DNA from 4 places in the Gardnerella sp. KA00255 genome. Region 4 is predicted to be linked to each of the others. Evidence: riboswitches for the same ligand, from Rfam matches in the RefSeq annotation. Region 4 holds a riboswitch; each other region holds the start of a gene.
What was found. Region 4 has a riboswitch for thiamine pyrophosphate ahead of HXT51_RS00685 (hydantoinase/carbamoylase family amidase). Riboswitches for the same ligand answer to the same signal wherever they lie in the genome.

Region 1: it holds a riboswitch for thiamine pyrophosphate, as region 4 does, so the genes downstream of both, HXT51_RS01425 (ABC transporter permease) here and HXT51_RS00685 (hydantoinase/carbamoylase family amidase) in region 4, are expected to answer to the same signal.
Region 2: it holds a riboswitch for thiamine pyrophosphate, as region 4 does, so the genes downstream of both, thiO (glycine oxidase ThiO) here and HXT51_RS00685 (hydantoinase/carbamoylase family amidase) in region 4, are expected to answer to the same signal.
Region 3: it holds a riboswitch for thiamine pyrophosphate, as region 4 does, so the genes downstream of both, thiM (hydroxyethylthiazole kinase) here and HXT51_RS00685 (hydantoinase/carbamoylase family amidase) in region 4, are expected to answer to the same signal.

What each region holds. Positions count from the first base shown of each region.
Region 1 is NZ_CP058374.1:360,312-365,465, reverse strand. Features, by position in the region: gene HXT51_RS01435 (ABC transporter ATP-binding protein) at 1-382, opposite strand, end outside; gene HXT51_RS01430 (ABC transporter substrate-binding protein) at 552-1,547, opposite strand; gene HXT51_RS01425 (ABC transporter permease) at 1,701-2,516, opposite strand; TPP riboswitch at 2,506-2,630, opposite strand; gene eno (phosphopyruvate hydratase) at 2,843-4,138, shown strand; gene folK (2-amino-4-hydroxy-6-hydroxymethyldihydropteridine diphosphokinase) at 4,371-4,871, shown strand; gene folP (dihydropteroate synthase) at 5,030-5,154, shown strand, end outside.
Region 2 is NZ_CP058374.1:41-5,194, forward strand. Features, by position in the region: TPP riboswitch at 2,314-2,416, shown strand; gene thiO (glycine oxidase ThiO) at 2,409-3,479, shown strand; gene thiS (sulfur carrier protein ThiS) at 3,534-3,740, shown strand; gene HXT51_RS00020 (thiazole synthase) at 3,889-4,710, shown strand; gene HXT51_RS00025 (HesA/MoeB/ThiF family protein) at 4,746-5,154, shown strand, end outside.
Region 3 is NZ_CP058374.1:782,389-787,542, forward strand. Features, by position in the region: gene HXT51_RS03100 (UvrD-helicase domain-containing protein) at 1-1,692, opposite strand, end outside; gene HXT51_RS03105 (hypothetical protein) at 2,164-2,949, shown strand; TPP riboswitch at 3,075-3,166, shown strand; gene thiM (hydroxyethylthiazole kinase) at 3,155-4,672, shown strand; gene HXT51_RS03115 (bifunctional hydroxymethylpyrimidine kinase/phosphomethylpyrimidine kinase) at 4,699-5,154, shown strand, end outside.
Region 4 is NZ_CP058374.1:169,886-175,039, reverse strand. Features, by position in the region: gene HXT51_RS00710 (KAP family P-loop NTPase fold protein) at 1-608, shown strand, start outside; tRNA gene HXT51_RS00705 (tRNA-Gly) at 1,037-1,109, shown strand; tRNA gene HXT51_RS00700 (tRNA-Cys) at 1,138-1,208, shown strand; tRNA gene HXT51_RS00695 (tRNA-Val) at 1,243-1,314, shown strand; tRNA gene HXT51_RS00690 (tRNA-Val) at 1,355-1,427, shown strand; TPP riboswitch at 1,743-1,832, shown strand; gene HXT51_RS00685 (hydantoinase/carbamoylase family amidase) at 2,032-3,273, shown strand; gene allW (allantoin permease) at 3,600-5,084, shown strand; gene allB (allantoinase AllB) at 5,086-5,154, shown strand, end outside.

The sequences.
Region 1 (5,154 bases), 190 kb from region 4:
CGCAATTATTAAGTTGCATATCGTTAAGAGCTTTTTCTGCAATAGATTTTAGTTCTGATTTGTTTCCTTGCATGCCGAAAACTACGTTCTTACTTACTGTTAGCCATGGTATTAATCTTGCGTCCTGGAAACCTATTGCTTGATGTTGCGTGACGTTTATTGTTCCAGAATCAGGTTTGATTAATCCTGAAATAACTTTAAGAAGAGTGGTTTTCCCACATCCTGAGCGTCCGATTAGAGATACAAATTCACCTTTTTTAATATTTAGATTTATATCTCGCAATATTTTAGCGTTATTTTTAAAAGTTACGCCAATATGTTCTAGAGTAACGCAGTAAGAGTTATTTTTAGTCTCATAGTTTTCTTCTATTTGAGTGTTCATATTTTACTCCTACTGCGTTGCTCTAAATCATGTTTATATAATATATATAACTTTGTTATACAAACTTGTTATATAACTTTGTTCTAATTTTGATTAATCAGTTATATATTTATTTTGATATTTAATTTTTGTTTTTACTGATATGTGTTTTATAGATATATGGATTAATTTACTTCGAGCAATCCATTACAGAATCTTTCAAATTCTTTGGAGCTTGCTTAATTAAACCATATTTCACGTATTCTTTAGCCTGAGTTTCCATCATTTCCAAACCTTTTTCATCGATTGGACGAATAGTTGGATTGTCAAACTTTTCAATTTGCTTAATAATAGTTTCGCTTGCTCCGAGCTGCTTGTAAGCGTTTCCAATAACATTGTTTTCTTTATGAGACTTTTCTGCTTCGCGAACAAGAGCCTTGTACATCTTCTTAACAAGATCCGGATGCTTTTGAGCAAAGCTCTTAGAAACAATGTGAATGGTGACGTTCATATTGCCGTACTTTTTAGCATTTACAAGCAACTTTGCGCCTGGAGTTGTCATTGCTGCAGCAAGATTCTGATCGAATGAGGAAATTGCGTCGATTTGTCCAGAAGTAAATGCTGCCTGGAAGTTCTTAGGGCTCATCTCAACTTTGTTAACTTTAGAAACATCTAAGCCGCTTTTATCGAATGCGCGGTGAAGCATGTAATCGCCAGTGTCACCGTTGTGAATAATAGCAACTTTCTTGCCATACAAGTCTTTTAGTGTTTTCACGCCGCTTTTTGCGGATGCAACGATTCCTTGGGAATCACCATTGTAATATTCGAGTGCAAAAGCAACCCATGGCTGTCCTTCAGCAATCAAATCAATGAAGCGTCCAGTTCCAGTGGTTGTAGCATCTGCATTTCCGCTCATCACAGCAGTAAGACCGTCAACTGGAGTGTAAGGACCAGTGTAAACTACTTTAGATTTGCCAAATTCGTCTTGAAGGAATTTCTCATTTTTCAAAGTAGTTAAATAATTTGCTGTAGAAAGATAAGCAACTCTCATAGTTCCAGCGTCTTTTGAAGAAGCGGTTGATGATTTTTGTGAGCTTCCGCAAGCTGCAAGAGATACAGTTGCACAAGCAGCGCAGATTAATGCAATAATGCTCTTTTTAGAAAATCGCATTTTTAAATTAGCCATGATATATAGCTCCTTTTGTTTGGTTGTTATTGTTTGTTGTTTGTTTGGTTGTTATTATTTGGTTGTTGATTCTAAATATTGACTAATTCTTAAAAAGCAATTTAATGCATTTTAAAAAGTAGTTAATTTTAGAAAAATGTTGATATTACTAGATTATTTGCGTGATTTTCTATCTAATCTGCGTTCAGGTATAAGAAGATACTCTAATATATTTGCAGTAAGCTCAGATCCAAGACCTGCAATTGCGTACATAATAACGCATGCCATCATTTGATCTGGTCTAAAGAATTCTTGTGCTCTTGAAAGAATGTATCCAATTCCAATAGAAGAATTAACTGTTTCGCAAGTCACTAATGCAACCCATGCTACAGATATTGCAAATCGCAAACCTGTCATAAAACTTGGAAGTGTGCCGCGAAGCAAAATAGATATAAAAATAGTAGATTTTTTAACGTGATAAACCTGCGCTAATTCAAGAAGTTTTGGATCAATATTACGCACTCCATCGCGAATATTAACGTACATAGGTCCAAAAACACCAACGGCTATAAGCGCTATTTTCATCGTTTCATCTATTCCGAGGAAAATTATTAATATTGGAGCTAAAGCCGGGAATGGAATTGACCTCAACATGTGGCTTGGTTTATCAACAACAATATTGCCAAGCTTACTGCCTCCTGCAAGTATTCCTGCTGGAACAGCAAAAATAATTCCTAATAAAAGTCCTAAAAGAACTCGTAAAATACTTATTCCTAAGGATTTTAATAATATGCCTTCATTGTTTAAATCAATAAAAGCTTGTATTACTTCATATGGGGATGGCAAAGAACGGTCTTCGATTGGAGAAAGAGTTGTGAAAAACCACAAAACCAAAATGAGGATAGTTGAAATCCACACTTTGCACGAAGATACCGCTTTAAACGCAATCTTCAATATGTTCTTCGCTTTATTAGGCGAACTGTAAGTCATGCGACAATCCCTTCGATAGTTTTAGCTATATCAGGTTCGACGAGTGTATTCTCAGCGCAACACTGTACATATTGTTGTTTGGCACGATGTAGTTGCGCACCCCGTGTCTGAGGTCATTATCTATTAAGGGTATGGACAAGTATTATTTAAAAGCGATATTTATAAACGATATTCGTGTAAAAATCGATGATCTGCTAATTTGACTCGAAGTAAATCAAGATATTGTGAACGTTCACGGCATAAACACAATGGAAGAATCTATAACGTCCATAAAACGCACTAATGTTAAAAGAGTCATCACAACCCATAAGTATTAAGGAGTAGTTGTGGCAGCTATTGAAAGCGTATATGCACGCGAAATTTTGGATTCCCGTGGAAATCCTACTGTTCAAGTTTATTTGGAAACTGAAGATGGCGCTCAGGGCATTGGTTTAGTACCTTCTGGTGCTTCAACTGGTGAAGCTGAGGCTTGGGAACGTCGCGATGGCGACAAGTCCCGTTACCAAGGCAAGGGTACCTTGGAAGCAGTCAAGGCCGTCAATGAGGTTATCGCACCTAAGGTTATTGGCATGGATGCCACTGACCAGCGCGCTCTTGATGAAACTATGATTGAGCTCGATGGCACTCCAAACAAGGGCAAGCTTGGCGCAAACGCTATTCTTGGCGTTTCTCTTGCTGCTCTTTATGCAGCTGCTGAATCTGCAGAGCTTCCATTGTATCGTTACATCGGCGGAACTAACGGACACATTCTTCCAGTTCCAAACATGAACATCATGAACGGTGGCGCTCACGCTGACTTCGCAACCGATATTCAGGAATACATGATTTCTCCATACGGCTTCGCAACCTACAGCGACGCTTTGCGCGCCGGCGTTGAGGTTTATCACACCTTGAAGAACGTTTTGAAGAAGGAAGGCTTGGCTACTGGTCTTGGCGACGAAGGCGGCTTCGCTCCAAAGATGAAGTCCAATGAGGATTCCTTGAAGTACATCATGGATGCGATCGAAGCTGCAGGTTATGAGCCAGGCAAGCAGATTGGTATTTCTCTTGACGTTGCTTCTTCTGAGTTCTACAACAAGGAAACTGGTAAGTATCGTTTCGATGGCGAAGAGCGCGAATCTGCTTACATGCTTGATTACTACGAGAAGCTCATCAACGAGTATCCAATCGTTTCCATCGAAGATCCATTCCAGGAAGAAGGATGGGATGATTGGGCAGAAATCACCAAGCGTCTTGGCGATCGTTTGCAGTTCGTTGGCGATGATTTGCTCGTCACTAATCCAAAGCGTTTGGCTAAGGGTATTGAGCTTGGAGCAGCTAACTCCTTGCTCGTAAAGTTGAACCAGATTGGTTCCGTTACCGAAACCCTCGACGCTATTGAGCTTGCAACCAAGAATGGCTTCACTTCCATGGTTTCCCATCGTTCTGGTGAAACCCCAGATACCACCATTTCTGATCTTGCTGTTGCTAAGAACACCGGCCAAATCAAGACTGGTGCTCCTGCTCGTGGCGAGCGTATTGCTAAGTACAACCGCTTGCTTGAGATTGAGGAAGAGCTTGGTTCTACTGCTCAGTACGCTGGTTACAGTGCATTCAAGGCTTGCAAGAAGTACGTTAAGTAGTTTCATAGTTTTGAATTGCATTTTGATAAGCTACAATAAGCTAATTTGAATATGCTAAACGGTCGGTCACTTCGGTGGCTGGCCGTTTTATATAAAAATAAAACTGAATTAAAATATCTAAAGCAATAAATAAAACTGAATAAAACAATTTAAAAAATATAAAAATTGCATAAAACTGAATAAAATTGCATAAAGCAATCTAAAACAAATATAAAACAATTTGGGGGTCTGTATGAGTTCGTTAGTATACATAAGTTCTGGAAGCAATATTGGGGATCGTTTAAATAATTTACAACAAGCAGTTAAAATGCTGAAAGAAAATACCCATATAAGTAATGTAATAGTTTCTTCTGTTTATGAAACTGAACCAGTTGGAGACGTTGAGCAAGATAGTTTTTATAATATTGGAATTAGGCTGAGAACAGACTTAACTCCTTATGAACTTTTAGATTTCATTCATGAGATAGAGCAGCGTTTACACAGAAAGAGGATTATCCATTGGGGTCCTCGAACAATCGATTTAGATATTATTGATTACGATAAATGCGTATTTAAAAGCGATAATTTAACTATTCCTCATAAAGAGCGCGATAATCGCAAATTTGTCTTGGTTCCGCTATTGGAAATCAGCAAAGATGATCCTGACTATCATGACTTACTTGAAGAAAAACTATCTTATCTTAATGATTCTCATTGGATTAAAATCGTTGAAGGCAGTGAAGTTTTTAATTAAATAAGACGTTTTCTCACATTCATATTTATTTATATTCCATTCATATTTATTTGTATTTATGGTATGTGCAAGCTAGAAACAAAATTGCAAATCCGCATACTTAGCTTGCAAATAGTATATGATTATTTAGGTATTTAGACATAAAGATAGGAATAGTTATGAATATTACAAAAGAACGTGATATTACTGGCACAAGTCTTGCAGAAAAAGTTCTTCTTAATCAAGTACAAAAAGAGCAAAAATTAGTTTTGAACTGGAATGATATACCTTCTGACTGCATGCA
Region 2 (5,154 bases), 170 kb from region 4:
TTCTACTGAGCTTCAGCAAGAAGTTGATAAGTCTAAGGACGGAGATAAAGACAAGCGTGATGACGTGTTCGAGAACACTCCTGCGTTCAAGAACGCGACTGCTAAGGGTGATGAAGCTGCCAAGAATGCTCTTGAAGACTATAACAAGAAGCTTAAGGCTGCTAAGGATCTACTTGATAAGTTTGACCGCGCAACTGGCAAGCCAAAGGCTCTCAAAGCAGGCGAAAAGGCTCCAACTCAGCAGGAGCTTGATAAGGCTCTAAAGGATCTTCAGGATGCCAAGAAGAAGATTACTGACGAGTACAGCACGGTCAAGTATGATTTGCGTCAAGAGGCTGGTAAGGATTCTGATTTCACTAAGTCTCCTGAGTATCAGAATGCTCAAGCTAAGGGTGATGACGCGTCTAAGCAGGCGCTTGACGAGTACAAGAAGGCGCTTGACGAAGCTAATTCTGTGCTTGGTGATCCTAATGCTACGCAGGCTCAAGTTGACGAGGCTTTGAAGAAGCTTAAGGCTGCTAAGGATAAGCTTAGGGATGAGAATGGCACGGATAAGTCTAAGCTTAAGACTGAGGCTGATGATGATGCTAAGTTCCGTAAGTCTTTGTACTTCATTATTGGCAATAAGGATGATATTGAGGCTTACAACACTGCTTTGGCTGAGGCTAAGAGCGTGCTTAAGGATCCTAATGCTACTCAGTCTCAGGTTGATGAGGCTTTGAGGAAGCTTCAGGATGCTAAGTATAAGCTTAATCATCCGTTTGGCGCTGGTAGTGGTAGCGGAATCGGCTATGACACTAATGCTGGTGATGGTTTTGCTGTTGAGACTAGTGATTCTCAGAGTGCTTCGGTTGATAAGTCTGCTTTGCAAGTCGAAGTTAATAACGCTGTAAACACTAACGCTAACACTGCGGAGGCTAGAGCTTATAGAAAGGCTTTGGATGAGGCTAAGCGTGTGCTTGCTGATAAGAATGCTACTCAGGCTCAGGTTGATGAGGCTTTGAAGAAGCTTAAGGCTGCTAAGTCTGCGTTGCTTAATAGTTTGCGTGGTGCTTCTGGTAATGCTGGTGGTCTTGCTAAGACTGGTGCTGAGACTGGATTGTTCGCAAGTATTGCTGCGGCCTTTGCCGGCCTTGGTGTTGCAGGAGTAGCTTCTCGCCGTCGCAAGCATTCCAACGAGTAGTTTCGCGCTTTGACTGAGCCTGAAATTATTGAATTTCAGGCTCAGTCAAAGCGGAAACTCGCTTAAGTTGGAAGTCCAGTGGACTTCCAACGCGAGTTTCGTAAACAAATCCCTCGCGATTATCATCCGATAGTCCGCGAGGGATTTTTGTATGCTTAATGCGATAGATTGCCGTGAGGAGTGGGTGTTGCTTGGTCGAGCAATATAAGAGTGGAGCGATTCTAAATAAATTCCCACATAATCCAATCCTATTGGGAATCAAAACTTAACTAAGAATTCAAACACTAGTAGCACAAGCATAAAAACTATGTACTGTACGAGAGCGTAACGTCTGCGAGACAAGTAACACCCACCCCTCACCTCCACAGCCATATCCTCGCTTGCGTTGAAAGCGCACTGTGCTTTCAACTTTGAGCTTCCCCGATTTTGTTTACTTATGTACCATCTAAGTCCACAAAATCAAGAACACCTCCCCGATTTTGTTTATCGACACGCCCAATAAGTAAACAAAATCAAGAACAGGATGCCAGTGAGGGATAAGGATTGCTTGGTCGAGCAATATAAGAGTGGAGCGATTCTAAATAAATTTCCACATAATCCAATCCTATTGGGAATCAAAACTTAACTAAGAATCAACCACTAGTAGCACAAGCATAAAAACCATGTACATCACGAGAGCGTAACGTCTGTCCTCACGGCTAATTGCCGCTCGGCTGAGCTTGCGTTGAAAGCGCACTGTGCTTTCAACTTTGAGCAAGCTCACGCTCCGAATTGCTTTCGCGCGCTACGCTTTAAGCGCTCAAGCAGGTCGTCGCGCTAGTAATCCTTATCTCTCACCGCCACAGCCATATCCTCGCTTGCGTTGAAAGCGCACTGTTCTTCACATGCCAAATCAGCCGAACGGCTATGCCGTGAGGATCAGTGCTCATGCAGTTCGTCGCGTAACAACAACGCTTAGTTTTGTGATTCGACATACAGAGTAAATTAACAGATTTTCTGTAAAAGTGTTAAAATGCTGAACGGTACTGTGATGAAATTCACATAGTTTCGTTACATCTACCTGCAGCATTCGCATATTGCTAAGTTAGCAATATTACAATGTTCTGCATTTGTAATTCTTGAAGGTCAAGATTTACAGATACGGGAGCTTGTTCTATACAGGCTGAGAGGGCGGAAGCCGACCGTAAACCTGATGCGGGTAATGCCGCCGTAGGGAAGGAGTATTATGCGAAATATTCGTATTATTGGTGCAGGTATTATTGGTTTAGCAACAGCTTGGAGACTTACGGAAGCTGGCGTAAAAGTTAGCATAATCGATCCAGATCCAGTCTCCGGCGCTTCTCACCATGCTGCCGGCATGTTAGCTCCTACCGCAGAAATGCAATATCAGCAAGAAGCGTTGTATCCGCTTATGTTTGAGTCCGCAACCATGTATAAGGAATTGGTTGATTCGGTTGCAAAGTACACCGATAAGCCAACCGGCTACTTAGAGTGCGGCTCTTATGTAATCGGTGGTGACGCTGCAGATAACGAGCACGTAAACGAGTTGCTAAACTTGCAGCATCGTTATGGACGTAGAGCTGAGCATATTTCTGTGAGTAAGCTTCGTGAAATTGAGCCTGCGCTTTCGCCGACGATTGCAGGCGCTGTAAGCGTGCCGGATGATCATCAGATTAATCCTCGTCAGTTTACTGCAGCAATGATTGATGCACTTGAAAAGCGTGGTGTTGTTATTGAGCGTCGCGCAAGCACTCCAGACGATTTGGGTCCAGACACAGTTTTGGCATCTGGCTTGGGTGCTAAGGATATGCTTCCTCAGCTTAAGCTTCGCGCTGTGTGGGGCGATATGATTCGTATGACTATTCCAGAGCCTTTGCGCCCAATTTTGAGCTCTGTGGTTCGTGGATTTGTGCATGACCGCCCAGTTTATTTGGTTCCTCGCGCTAAGGAAACAGGTGAGCTTGTGCTCGGTGCTACTTCTCGTGAAGACGACCGCGATATTCCAAAGGTTGGCGGCGTGCTTGATTTGCTTCGCGATGCCGCAAGCGTGCTTCCTGGAATTCAGGAATGCTCGATTACTGAGGTTACTGCCGGTGGTCGTCCTGGAACTCCAGATGATTTGCCATTCATTGGTATTGATCCTAAGACGCATACCACGATTTCCACCGGTTACTTCCGTCACGGCATTTTGCTCACAGCTTTGGGCTCTTCCTTGACTACAAAGCTTGTGCTTGAGCAAGAGTTGACTGAGAAGGAAAAGGGCTTCTTGGAGAGCTGCAATCCTGCTCGTTTCTAGTGACACTCGCTTCTAGTGACGCAAGTTTTAATAGACGTTAATAAAGGTTGAACTATGCAAATCGTCGTCAATGGTGAAACTACTCAAGTTCAAGATGGGTCGACTGTGGCAGATCTTGTCGCGCATCTTTATGGCCCAGATGCAGGTCCTGGTATAGCTGTTGCCATTGGCGACGATGTACTTTCGCGCGCTCAATGGAAATCAACCATCATCTGCGATGGGGATAAAATCGAAATTCTCAGCGCGGTTCAGGGCGGCTAATCCTAAATAGTAGGCTGATCCTAAATAGTAGGCTGATCCTAAATAAGGACTGATTGCAAATAGGAAGTTGGATTCCAAATAGGCGCCTGATTCCAAATAATTTGAGTATAGTTTCAAAAAATTTATATAAAAGGCTTAAAGGCTTAAAATGTCAGAAAATAATACAGAAAATAATGAAGAAAATGTCGATACTTGGCAGCTTTGCGGTAAGACTTTGCATTCAAGGCTTTTGCTTGGCACTGGTGGCATGACGAGCATTGACATTATGGAAAAGTCACTTGTGGCTTCAGGCGCGGAAGTAGCAACGGTTGCTTTGCGTCGTCACGCAAAAACTGGCGTTGATATTTACGGTATGTTGCAGCGTCATAATATTAACGTTTTGCCAAATACTGCTGGTTGCAAAACTGCGCATGATGCTGTTCTTACGGCAAAAATGGCTCGTGAATCGCTTGGAACTGATTGGATTAAGCTCGAAGTGATTGCAGACGACGATACTTTGCTTCCGGATACTCGCGAAGTTTTGCTTGCTGCTGAAAAGCTTATTGAAGAAGGATTTAGCGTTCTTTGCTACACGAACGACGACCCGATTGTGGCTCGTCGCCTTGTGTCGCTTGGCGTGAAAGCTGTTATGCCTGGTGGTGCTCCAATCGGTACTGGCCTTGGCATTTTGAATCCTCGAAACATTGAGCTGATTGTTCAAGAATGCAAGGAAGCTGGAGTTCCTGTGATTTTGGATGCTGGCGTTGGCACTGCTTCCGATGTTGTTAAAGCTTTCGAAATCGGATGCTCGGGCGTGCTTCTTGCAAGCGCTGTAACTCGCTGCCCAGATCCAGTGAAAATGGGTCGCGCAATGGCTGCTGCTGTTACTGCTGGAAAGCTTGCTCACGATGCTGGCCGTATTCCTAAGCGTGAACATGCGCTCGCTTCTTCGCCTGTTGAAGGTCGCGCTTGGGCTGATTCTGTACTGTAAATTTTGTACTGTAATTTTTCGGCATATTTTTCAGCATGACGATTAATAAAATTTACGACAACCTGCAGGAGCTTGAGGCGGAGCGCACTTGTCGCCACTTGCTCCTGCCGGGCTTTACGCGTGAACATCAGCAGTTACTTCGCGATGCAAAAATCTGCATGGTTGGAGCAGGTGGACTTGGTTCGCCATGCTTGCTTTCGCTTGCTGCGGCAGGAGTTGGCGAAATCACGATTTGTGACGACGACGTTGTTGAGCTTTCTAATTTGCAAAGGCAGACTTTATACACAGTCGATCAGTGCGGCAAATCTAAAGCGCAACTTGCAGCTAAACGCTTGCAGGCGTTATCTCCAGGTTTAAAAATCAATCTTGTAGATAGATTTAATGAAGATAACGCAAAACAGCTTGTAGAAAGTCACGACTTGATAATTGATGGTTGTGATAATT
Region 3 (5,154 bases), 610 kb from region 4:
ATACCTAACAGGCACGCCATCTCTAGATAATTTTTCACCAAAAGCTCTAACCGTTGCATTATCGTGAGCAATAATCGCAATATCACTCCACTTACAATTAGAATCCAAATGAGCGCGCTTTATTTGCCAAATAATAGTATCTAATTCTTCTCTAGCAGAACGGTACACAGCTCCATAAGCATTAGCGGCGACTTCACCTTTGTGCACATGATTTTCGTTCGCATAACTTTCGTGCGCTGTATACTTCCACAAACGCTTAGATAAAGGCATATCAGTCGATATAAGAGAAGCTATAGAATTATCAATATTTCGCGATAATTCTTGAAGAGATATTGGATTATTGCGAATTTGATTAGAAACAAAAGTTGAATTATCTAAATCTGTATTATCTAAATCTGAATTCGGATAATCTGAAGAATCGCAATCGTCAGAAGACGAGTCACAATCAGCAGAATCATAAGCGTCAGAAGACGAATCACAATCGCAAACATCTTCAATAGAAACAGCAGCAGCGCGCATAAAACCATGACGTGCAGCTTCAATCACATAATCCGGATAAGCTCCTCTAAATGATTGCACTGATTCATCTGGATTAGCAGTTAAAACTATGCGAACACCAACTTCAGATAGAGAATTCAGAAAATCTAAGCCGCCTAAAGTAACATCCTGAAAATCGTCAACAACAAGCATAACTGGAATATTCGCTAAACCATCTTGCAAATCTGCCAATTCTTTAACAGCTTTAGACGCAGCAATCATCAAACCAGAAGAATCATAACGAGCCGAATTATTATAATCCTTGCGAAGTCTATCTTGATATTCCTTGCGCAAACGAAAAGCTAAACTCCACTGAGTGCGCAATCTTTCGATATAATCCGCGCTATATAAACTCGCATAATCTTTAGTTAAATCTTCTAAAACACGAGATTCATCATCACTAGAAACTATTGATAACTCATCCAAACGAGCAATCATATCTCGTAATTCATGCACAAAAGCAGAGTTAATTAAAGACTGATCCTGATTATTTTCATTATCTAAACGAGTATTTGAAGCATTATTAGAATCTTTATTAAAATTCTTAGAAAAATCTTTAGAATCTCTAGAATCTTCATCTCTAGCATCTCTAGCATCTTTAGAAAGACTGTCTGAATTTACAACAACGCAATTCCACTGATAGTTATTAAAATATTGCGCAAAAAGTTTGCAAGTTTCGCAACTTCCATTATCTCCCCTAACAACTTCCAACATATGCGTATGAATCACACTGCGCAATAGAGAATCCTGCTCCGCTCCATTAAGTAAACGCGGCTTTTGCGTATGCTTCAAATTAGATAAAGCAGAAATAATGCGAAAAGCTAAAGCAGACAAAGTTCCAACAGGCCTTGATTGCAAAGACGCACCCAATTTATTAATTATTTCATTTGAATAGCGAGCTGCAGAATTACGATTTTGCACAACAACAGTTACAGGGCCATAAGCACGATTTTGAGAAAAATCTTTATAATATGACATGCCATCAAGAGCAGCTTTAATAGCAAATCGCGTTTTACCCGTATTTGGAGCACCAAAAACAAGAAGCGTATTAGTCGGTTTTTCGTAAGTCTGCACTGAAGAATTATCCGGAGTAGATGAATCTGAAAAGCTATGCGAGCGCAAAGTACCATCAAATAATGCTTGCAAGTAATTCATATACCACTCCTTTGTTTAAGACTATTGATTATTATACGATTCACTACACTTAAGTACCCTTAAGTACCCTTCGCTACTCTTAAGTACCCTTAACTACTCTTCATTACTCTTCATTACTCTTCATTACTCTTAACTACTCTAAAGCGCCAAAAATAGCCAAAAACTAATGAATCACCAAGCAAACAACCCTAAACTACCCTTAACTACCCTTAACTACCCTTCCTACTCTAAAGTACTCTCTCTTAATCACTCTTCAGCACCCTTAACATCACAATTCAAAACTCAAAATATTTAGCTTAATAAAGCTTAATTGCATACTTCATACAAAAAAACACAATCCTTTTTTGAAGAATCATATACTGTGTAAAAATATTTTTTTATAGTTAAATCATTATTGTTGGTGATTTAAACTCACTTAACAAATACAAATCATGCTCGAACTAATGCGAAAATAAGAGATATGGAAAGAATATGTCTGAAAATTTACAAAACGTTGAGGAAAATACTTCAAACACGCAGCAAAACACGCAAACTCTTACAACCCACGACTACACTGTTCGCACAGTCATACGCATAATCGCTATTGTCGCTTCAATTTACGGAATGGCAGCCTCATGGGAAGGCTGGCTATCACTTTCATACTTCACAAATCTTTCTAATCTTATGATTTGCGTAGCTCTTGCAGGCTCACTAATTTGGGATACGCTAAACGTAATCAATCGAAACAAAGAAAATTCTAATTGGATTGATACAAAAACTAACGCTTGGTATATTTTCAAATTCATGATGACAATTTCTATTGCCGTCACATTCACACTCTACTTATGCTTCCTCGCTCCAACGAACAAACTAGGATTCATCGGAGCATACATGAATAACGGAGCAAGCAGCCTTTGCGTTCATTTCATAACGCCGCTTTTAGCTATAGCTGACTTCGTTCTTTACGATTACTTGTTTAAATCAAAGCGTTCACACATACTTTTCGCAACAGTTCCACCATTGGCATACGTGGCATTTTCAGTATTATTAAGCGAATTCGCAAACGTAAGATGGGGAGAACATGCCATGAAAGCTCCTTATAATTTCTTAAATTATGGAGCTAAAGCAGGATGGTTTGGATTTGCACCAGATACTTTTAACGCAACAACTCTTGGCGTGGGAGTCGCGTACTTACTCGTTATTTTCACGCTTATCTTTATTGGAGTAGGACAATTATTCCTAACGCTTAAAGATATTCGCGCGCGCAAAATGGCGTAACGCGTATAGCGAGAAAAGTGACGCTATATGTGGCTAGTATAGCTGGAAAAGTGACGAACAAAATAGCGTTATATATAGCGTAATAAATAAAATCCGAATAACGTCATAACGCGCATATATAGTCAAATATGGGTTCGGGGTGCGCAAAAGCGCTGAGATTATACCCGTTGAACCTGATCTAGTTAGTACTAGCGAAGGGAAAATCATGACTACTATGTCGTGCCATCAAAATAGTGAATTCTCAAACAATGCTCGTCGCAAGCAATTCGTTCAAGACGTGCGCGAATGTATTGAAACTTTGCGAGCAAAGAATCCTCTAACACACTGTGTAACAAATAATGTTGTTCAAGAAATAACAGCAAATGTTCTTCTTGCAGCAGGAGCATCTCCAGCAATGGTTATAGACGCCAACGAAGCTGAAGTATTTGCTCAAATCGCTTCTGGAGTATTAATAAATCTTGGAACATACAGACCAGTAGACAAAGAATCTATGGATGCTGCAATACGCGGAGCTGTAAAAGCGCATACACCGTGGGTTCTTGACCCTGTTGCAGTTGGCGGATTACCACCTCGCACCGAATACGCGCGAGAAATTGTTAAAAATCAACCTGCTGTAATCCGTGCAAACGCTTCAGAAATCTTAGGTTTAGCTGGAGAAGAAAGCGGAGGCAAAGGCGTAGACGCTGGAGACTCGGTTGATTCGGCAGTTGCAGCAGCTAAGAAGCTAGTTAAACTTTATGGATCCGTAGTAGCTATTTCTGGCGAAAAAGACGCTATTTATGGCCACGGATGCTCAGCTCGCGTTTCAGGCGGAAACGAGATAATGACAAAAGTAGTCGGCACTGGCTGCTCTCTTGGTGCATTAGTAGCAGCATACGTTGGAGCAAATCGAAATAAGCCTTTTGCTGCAACAGTTGCCGCACACGTACATGCTGCCGCAGCAGGAACCTGGGCAGCACAACGTTCAACTTCACCAGGATCATTTAGAACATTATGGATGGATGCGCTTATGGATTTAAGCGCAGACGAAATGATACAACTAACAAATATTGAATTCGAACTCGACCCCGTTGACTGGTCTTTATATTTCATAACAGACCCAAAGATGAGCGATAGAGCTGAAGAAGATATTGCAGTTGATTGCGTTAAAGGCGGTGCGAGCGTAGTCCAATTGCGCGATAAGTATGCAGATAGCGAAACTTTTAATAATAAAGCTCAAAGTTTACGTGAAAAAATGCTTGCTAACGGTTGCGGAGACGTACCTATTTTCGTTAATGATCGTTTAGAATGCGCTAAAAACTTAGGATTCAACTTACATGTTGGACAAACAGATACTCCTTATATTGAAGCGCGTAAATCTATTCCTGCAGAATGGATGGTTGGACTTTCTATAGAAAACTTAGACCAGTTAAATTACGTTTATGAAGAATGCGCTAAAGAAAATGTAGCATTGCCTGATGTTATTGGAATAGGTCCAATTTGGCCTACTGCCACTAAACCAGACGCTGCTCCTGCTTTAGGCATTGAAGGTCTAGAAAAGATTGCCAAACAAGCTAAAGAATTCGGCATTAGCGCGCTCGGAATCGGCGGCGTTAACGAAAGCACTGTGTTCCCTATTAAAAATACTTCCGTAAATGGCTTATGCGTGGTATCTGCTCTTATGCTCGCAGAAAACCCTTGCGAAGAAGCACATAAATTACGCGATACTATCACGAAAGAATAAAATTAATGAATAATGAATCTGTCCAGATAGACACTCAGTCAAGTCAATCAGCCCAAACTCAATCGGTTAATCAAGTGTACGAAGCGAATCTAAGGCCATCTTCCCTACCTTCTTTAGAAGAGCCGATTATTCCGCGAGTGCTAAGCATTGCAGGCACTGATCCAACAGGCGGAGCTGGAATTCAAGCTGATTTGAAATCAATCATGGCATCTCACGGATATGCAATGTGCATAACAACGAATTTAGTTGCTCAAAACACTTGCGGCGTGCGCGAAGTTTACACTCCACCAACTGAGTTTTTGCAAGCGCAACTCGAAGCAGTATTTGACGACGTAACTATTGACGCTGTGAAAATCGGCATGCTTGGAGACGAATCATATATAAGACTAGTTCAAAACTGGCTTAAAAATCATCCAGTTCCTGTTATTGTGCTAGATCCTGTTATGGTAGCAACTTCAGGAGATAGATTGCTTGAAAAATCT
Region 4 (5,154 bases):
TTAAAGAAGAGGAAGTACGTTATGAAATTATCAATTTCATTGTTGAGAATATTGATAAAACTAATATTGCAGCAAGGTCTATTCTTCTTAATCAAATAGTTCAAGATTGTAGAAAATCTGACGATGAAGATAAAAATTTGCAAATTATAACTCTTGAACACCTAAAAAATATTGGAAAAATTTATGTAGAAAAAATTAAATCAATCTCAAATTCTAAAAACATTTTAAGTATAGCTGGATTGGATAGAATATTTTGCTTATGGAAAAAATTAGATAGTGAAAGTGCTGAAGAGTACGTTAAAAATCTGTTTAAAGATGATGTAAATAAGCTTAAATTCTTATGCTTAACAACATATAATAGTTCAATGGACTGGAAATTTTATTCAGAGAATTGTCTTGATTTTACTTCTGAACAAGAATTTTATGCTTCTATAAAAAATTTTGATAAAAGTCGATTAGATGAATTTACTAAAGAAGAACAAATAAAATTAGCGTCGTTTGTACTGAATTATGAAAATAATAACGGCGATTTTGACCATGTTTATGATAGAGAAGCGTTGCAACTTATAGAAAAGTGGAAATCTGAAAGTAACATAGCAAAGAAATAAATCATATTGGGCACTAGCACACTGCAGTTAGTGTACAATATTTTTGCCGCTTACCCTATTGGGTAGCATAAAGTATAGGAGTCTTCCTGCGTTGAAAGTCGGCTTCATGCAGTCGGTGATTTACTCACCTTAGGCGTTGTGTGGGCTCCTTTATTTGTTGGCTTTCAAAACAGTAACAATGCACTAGTAATGCTCAATCGCGGCTATTTATTACTGCACAGTTTGGTTTTTGTATTGGAAGGCAGGCGAACTACTATAGACTGTCGAAAACACCAAATCAACTGGTGAAATAAACAAAACACAAGCCAAAACTGTCGAAAAACGCACACAAAACGACACGCCAAAAAACACAAAGCTTGCATTTGTAAATATTTCGGGTATAGTAGTTACTCGTGCTTCGGCGCTGACATTGTCAGTAAGAATGCATCGCGGACATAGCTTAGTTGGTAAAGCGCGACCTTGCCAAGGTTGAGAGCGCGGGTTCGAGTCCCGTTGTCCGCTCTAGGTCCGATGAGTTATTCGACCTTACGGTGGGTTAGCCAAGCGGTTAGGCAGCGGCCTGCAAAGCCGTATAGATGAGTTCGACTCTCGTACCCACCTCGAAGTTAGAGACTTAGTTTCTAGCATCACAACCGGGCGGTTGGCGCAGTGGTAGCGCACTTCCCTGACACGGAAGGGGTCACAAGTTCGAACCTTGTATCGCCCACTCGAAAGGAATGCCTTTCACGCATAATTAAAAAAATTTTGGGTGATTGGCGCAGCGGCTAGCGCACTTCCTTCACACGGAAGGGGTCATAGGTTCGATTCCTATATCACCCACAATATGTTCGCAGTGTAAAATCGCTGCGTTTTTTGTTATCTGGCTATTTTTTTATTTTCTAACTTTCATATGAAAATTTTTTGCATGCGAACACAAATGTGGCCCTAAGTGGAAGCAATATTTCATAGCAGTCAACCAACCAACCAACCATCCAGCCAGTCAGTCAACCAGTCAACCAACCATCCAGCCAGTCAGTCAATCAGCCAACCAACCAACCAGCTAAGCAAGCAACCAATCATTTCTTCACAGAAACACACATACTAATGTTCATTTTGAGTTCATTTAATATCGTGCTATACTCATCCGAGTACAAGTGAAAATTGCAGGGGTACTGGAAACAGTTGAGAAACACCCTTTGAACCTGTTTTGTTAAGACATGCGTAGGGAGCAATTACAGTAAGTGATTTCTTTCTATCACGATTTTCGTGATATCTTGCGTTGCCACAGAGTAGTAGCAATTACACGAGTATCAACTAAACAATTAAAAAAAACTAAAAACCAAACACCAAAACTAAAAACCAAACACCAAACAAAAAACCAAAAAAATATCCGCCTGAATATCACTTTTGGGAAAACTTGCACAAGTGAGGAGGAATACTGCACATGATTGATAGCAGCATAAGTGCTGAAACTATAGAATCAGCCATAAGCTGGCTTGCAGGATTCACAGAAAAACCAGGAGAGCAAGGAGTTACTCGACCTCTTTACACAAAATCTTGGAAACAGGCTCTTTTTTCTCTTCGTCAACGATTTGAAAAACTCGGTATGACTGTAGAATTCGACCAAGTTGGAAACCTAATTGCAACTATTGAAGGATGTGAAAAGCCAGAAAGCATAATAGCTTGTGGCTCGCATATTGACACAGTGTCAAGAGGAGGCCGTTTCGATGGCCAACTTGGAATAGTTGCAGCCTATTTAGCAATTAAGAATTTACTTACTAGATATGGAAAGCCAAAGAAAAGTCTTCGCATTATCTGCTTAGCAGAAGAGGAAGGCTCACGTTTCCCATACGTATTCTGGGGTTCAAAGAATTTCTTCGGACTTGCCAAAAAAGAGGACGTAGAAAATATTTGCGACAGTGAAGGTGTTCCTTTCGAAACAGCAATGCGTGAAGCTGGGTTCAATTATCAAACAACTCAACCTAAGTTCGCAAATCTTGAAGCCTGGATTGAGCTACACATTGAGCAGGGACCAACGCTTTACAGCAATCACGAAGATTTAGGTATTATCACTAGCATTGCCGGTCAGCACCGTTGGGATATTCATCTTAAAGGCGTACAAAATCACGCTGGCACAACAATGATGTCCTACAGGCACGATGCAGTAGATTGCATGTCTCATATAATCGCCAAGAATCTTGACAAAGCTAAGCAAGCAGGCGACCCACTGGTACTTACTTTCGGTAGAATCAGCGTAGTTCCAAATCAAGTAAATATTGTTCCTGGAGAAGTTACTTTTTCAATGAACTGCCGTCATACAGATAAAGCTTTTCTTGATAAATTCTTGCAGGAACTTGACGAAGATATTCACGAAACTGCCAAGTCTTATGGAATTACAGCGCGGATTGATAAGTGGATGTCTGATGATCCTACACCACTTAGCGACGATATTATTAATCTTTTGAAAGATCAAGCTAATGAGCAAGGTTATGCGTACAGAGTCATGCATTCAGGTGCTGGTCAAGATACGCAAATTTTTGCTCCGTTTGTAAAATCCGGAATGATTTTCGTTCCTTCAAAAGATGGTATTAGTCACGCTCCAGAAGAGTACACAGATCCACAAGACGCTGTTCACGGAGTAAAGCTTTTACGAGATGCTCTGCATAGTTTGGCTTATGAGGACTAACTAAAAAACCAACTAAAAAGATAACGAAAACCAAACAAAAACCAAAGAAATAGAAATCTAGAAAGGACGCAAAAGGCATATACGATGCAAACTTCACTGCTTAATTAATCGCAGCGAAGAAAAGTGAATATCGAATGAGAGTACAACGCTTATTCACGAATAAGAGGCTGATACGAAGGGGCGCACCACCACGGGTACGACATCCTTTCGTATCTTTTTTATTTTTGAGCAAAGTTGCGATTATTACTTTCAAAAAAACTCAAAATAAAAAACTCAAAACACAAAAAAGAATCAAATATACAAACAAGAAAAGTAAGGAGGTGCGCATGCAAATTAGTAAACTGTTACAAGATGAGCCAGTAGATAACAAAAACTTGGAATGTTACCGCGAGCGCGGCTACACTAACGAAGATTTACTGCCAAAGCCGCAAGAAAAACGCACAATGAGCGCTCTTAATTTCTGCACTTTGTGGATGCAGTCTGTACACAATATTCCTAATTATGCTGCAGTTGGCGCGTTCCTTTTAATGGGATACTCTCCAATTTACGTAATGATTGGTATCATGCTTGGCGCAATTCTTACAGCAATTGTCATGGTTGCTAACGGTGTTGTAGGTTCCAAATACGGCATACCGTTTTCAATGCATTTGCGCGCAACATACGGAAAAGCAGGCGCTCAACTACCAGGATTCCTCAGGGGAGTAGTTGCTGCAATATGCTGGTATGGAATTCAAACATATATAGGTGCGAAAGCTTTAGAGATTCTAGTTGGCAAAATTTGCCATGGGTTTCTTACGTTTGGAAACGAAATACCATTCGTAGGTTCGCACATACCTATTATTATTTGCTTCGCAATATTTTGGTTGCTTAATTTGGCGATTGGTTTAGGCGGAGGAAATACTCTTAATAAGCTAACTGTAGTATTAAGCCCACTTATTTACGTTGTTTTTGGTTGTATGAGCGTATGGGCTATTAGCTGTGCTGGTGGATTATCTGCAATCATGCAATATCGTGCTACTGTTCAAGCGCCAACTAATTACGGTCTTGGTCTTTTCATGATGATGGTTGTAAATTCTGTATTGGGCGTGTGGGCTGCTCCTGCCGTTTCTATTGCTGATTTTACGCAAAACGCAAAGTCAACTATGGCTCAACTAAAAGGTCAAATTGCTAGCTTCTTGCTGAGTTACGCGCTTTTTGCTTTTACAAGCGTAGTTATTTTAGTGGGCGGATCGCTTTTTTACCATGAAACTATTACAGATGTTCTTGTTATCATAAACAAGTGGGATAATCTTCCTGCAATTGCAATAGCTACTGGGTTGCTTCTACTTACTACAGTTTGCACAAATGCTACTGGCAATATTGTTCCTGCAGCATACCAGCTAACTGCTTTAGCTCCGCGATTTGTAAATTATAAACGTGGCGTAATTATTGCAGCTCTTGTAAGCACTGTGCTAATGCCGTGGAAGTTTATGGCTAATATTACAGGATTCTTAAATCTTATTGGTATGCTTTTAGGTCCTATTGTAGGTGTTCTACTTGCTGACTATTACGTAGTAAAGCACACTCATATTGATCTTGATCAAATTTATTACGATACAAATAGTTCGTCAAAATCTGCTTATTCTGGAACTAATTGGATATCTTATACTGCTACGATACTTGGTCTTTTATTTGCTCTTTCCGGGCAGATAATTCCTATATTTTCACCACTTACGCAAATCTCATGGATTGTGGGATGCGCTGTAGGATTCGTGTGTCAAATATTACTATCAAAAGTTTTTCAGTCAACAATGGCTAAAGAAAGGAAATAATATGAACTACGATGTAGTAATCACAAATGGTTTGGTTGTATTCGATAATGAAGCAACTAAAGCAGATATA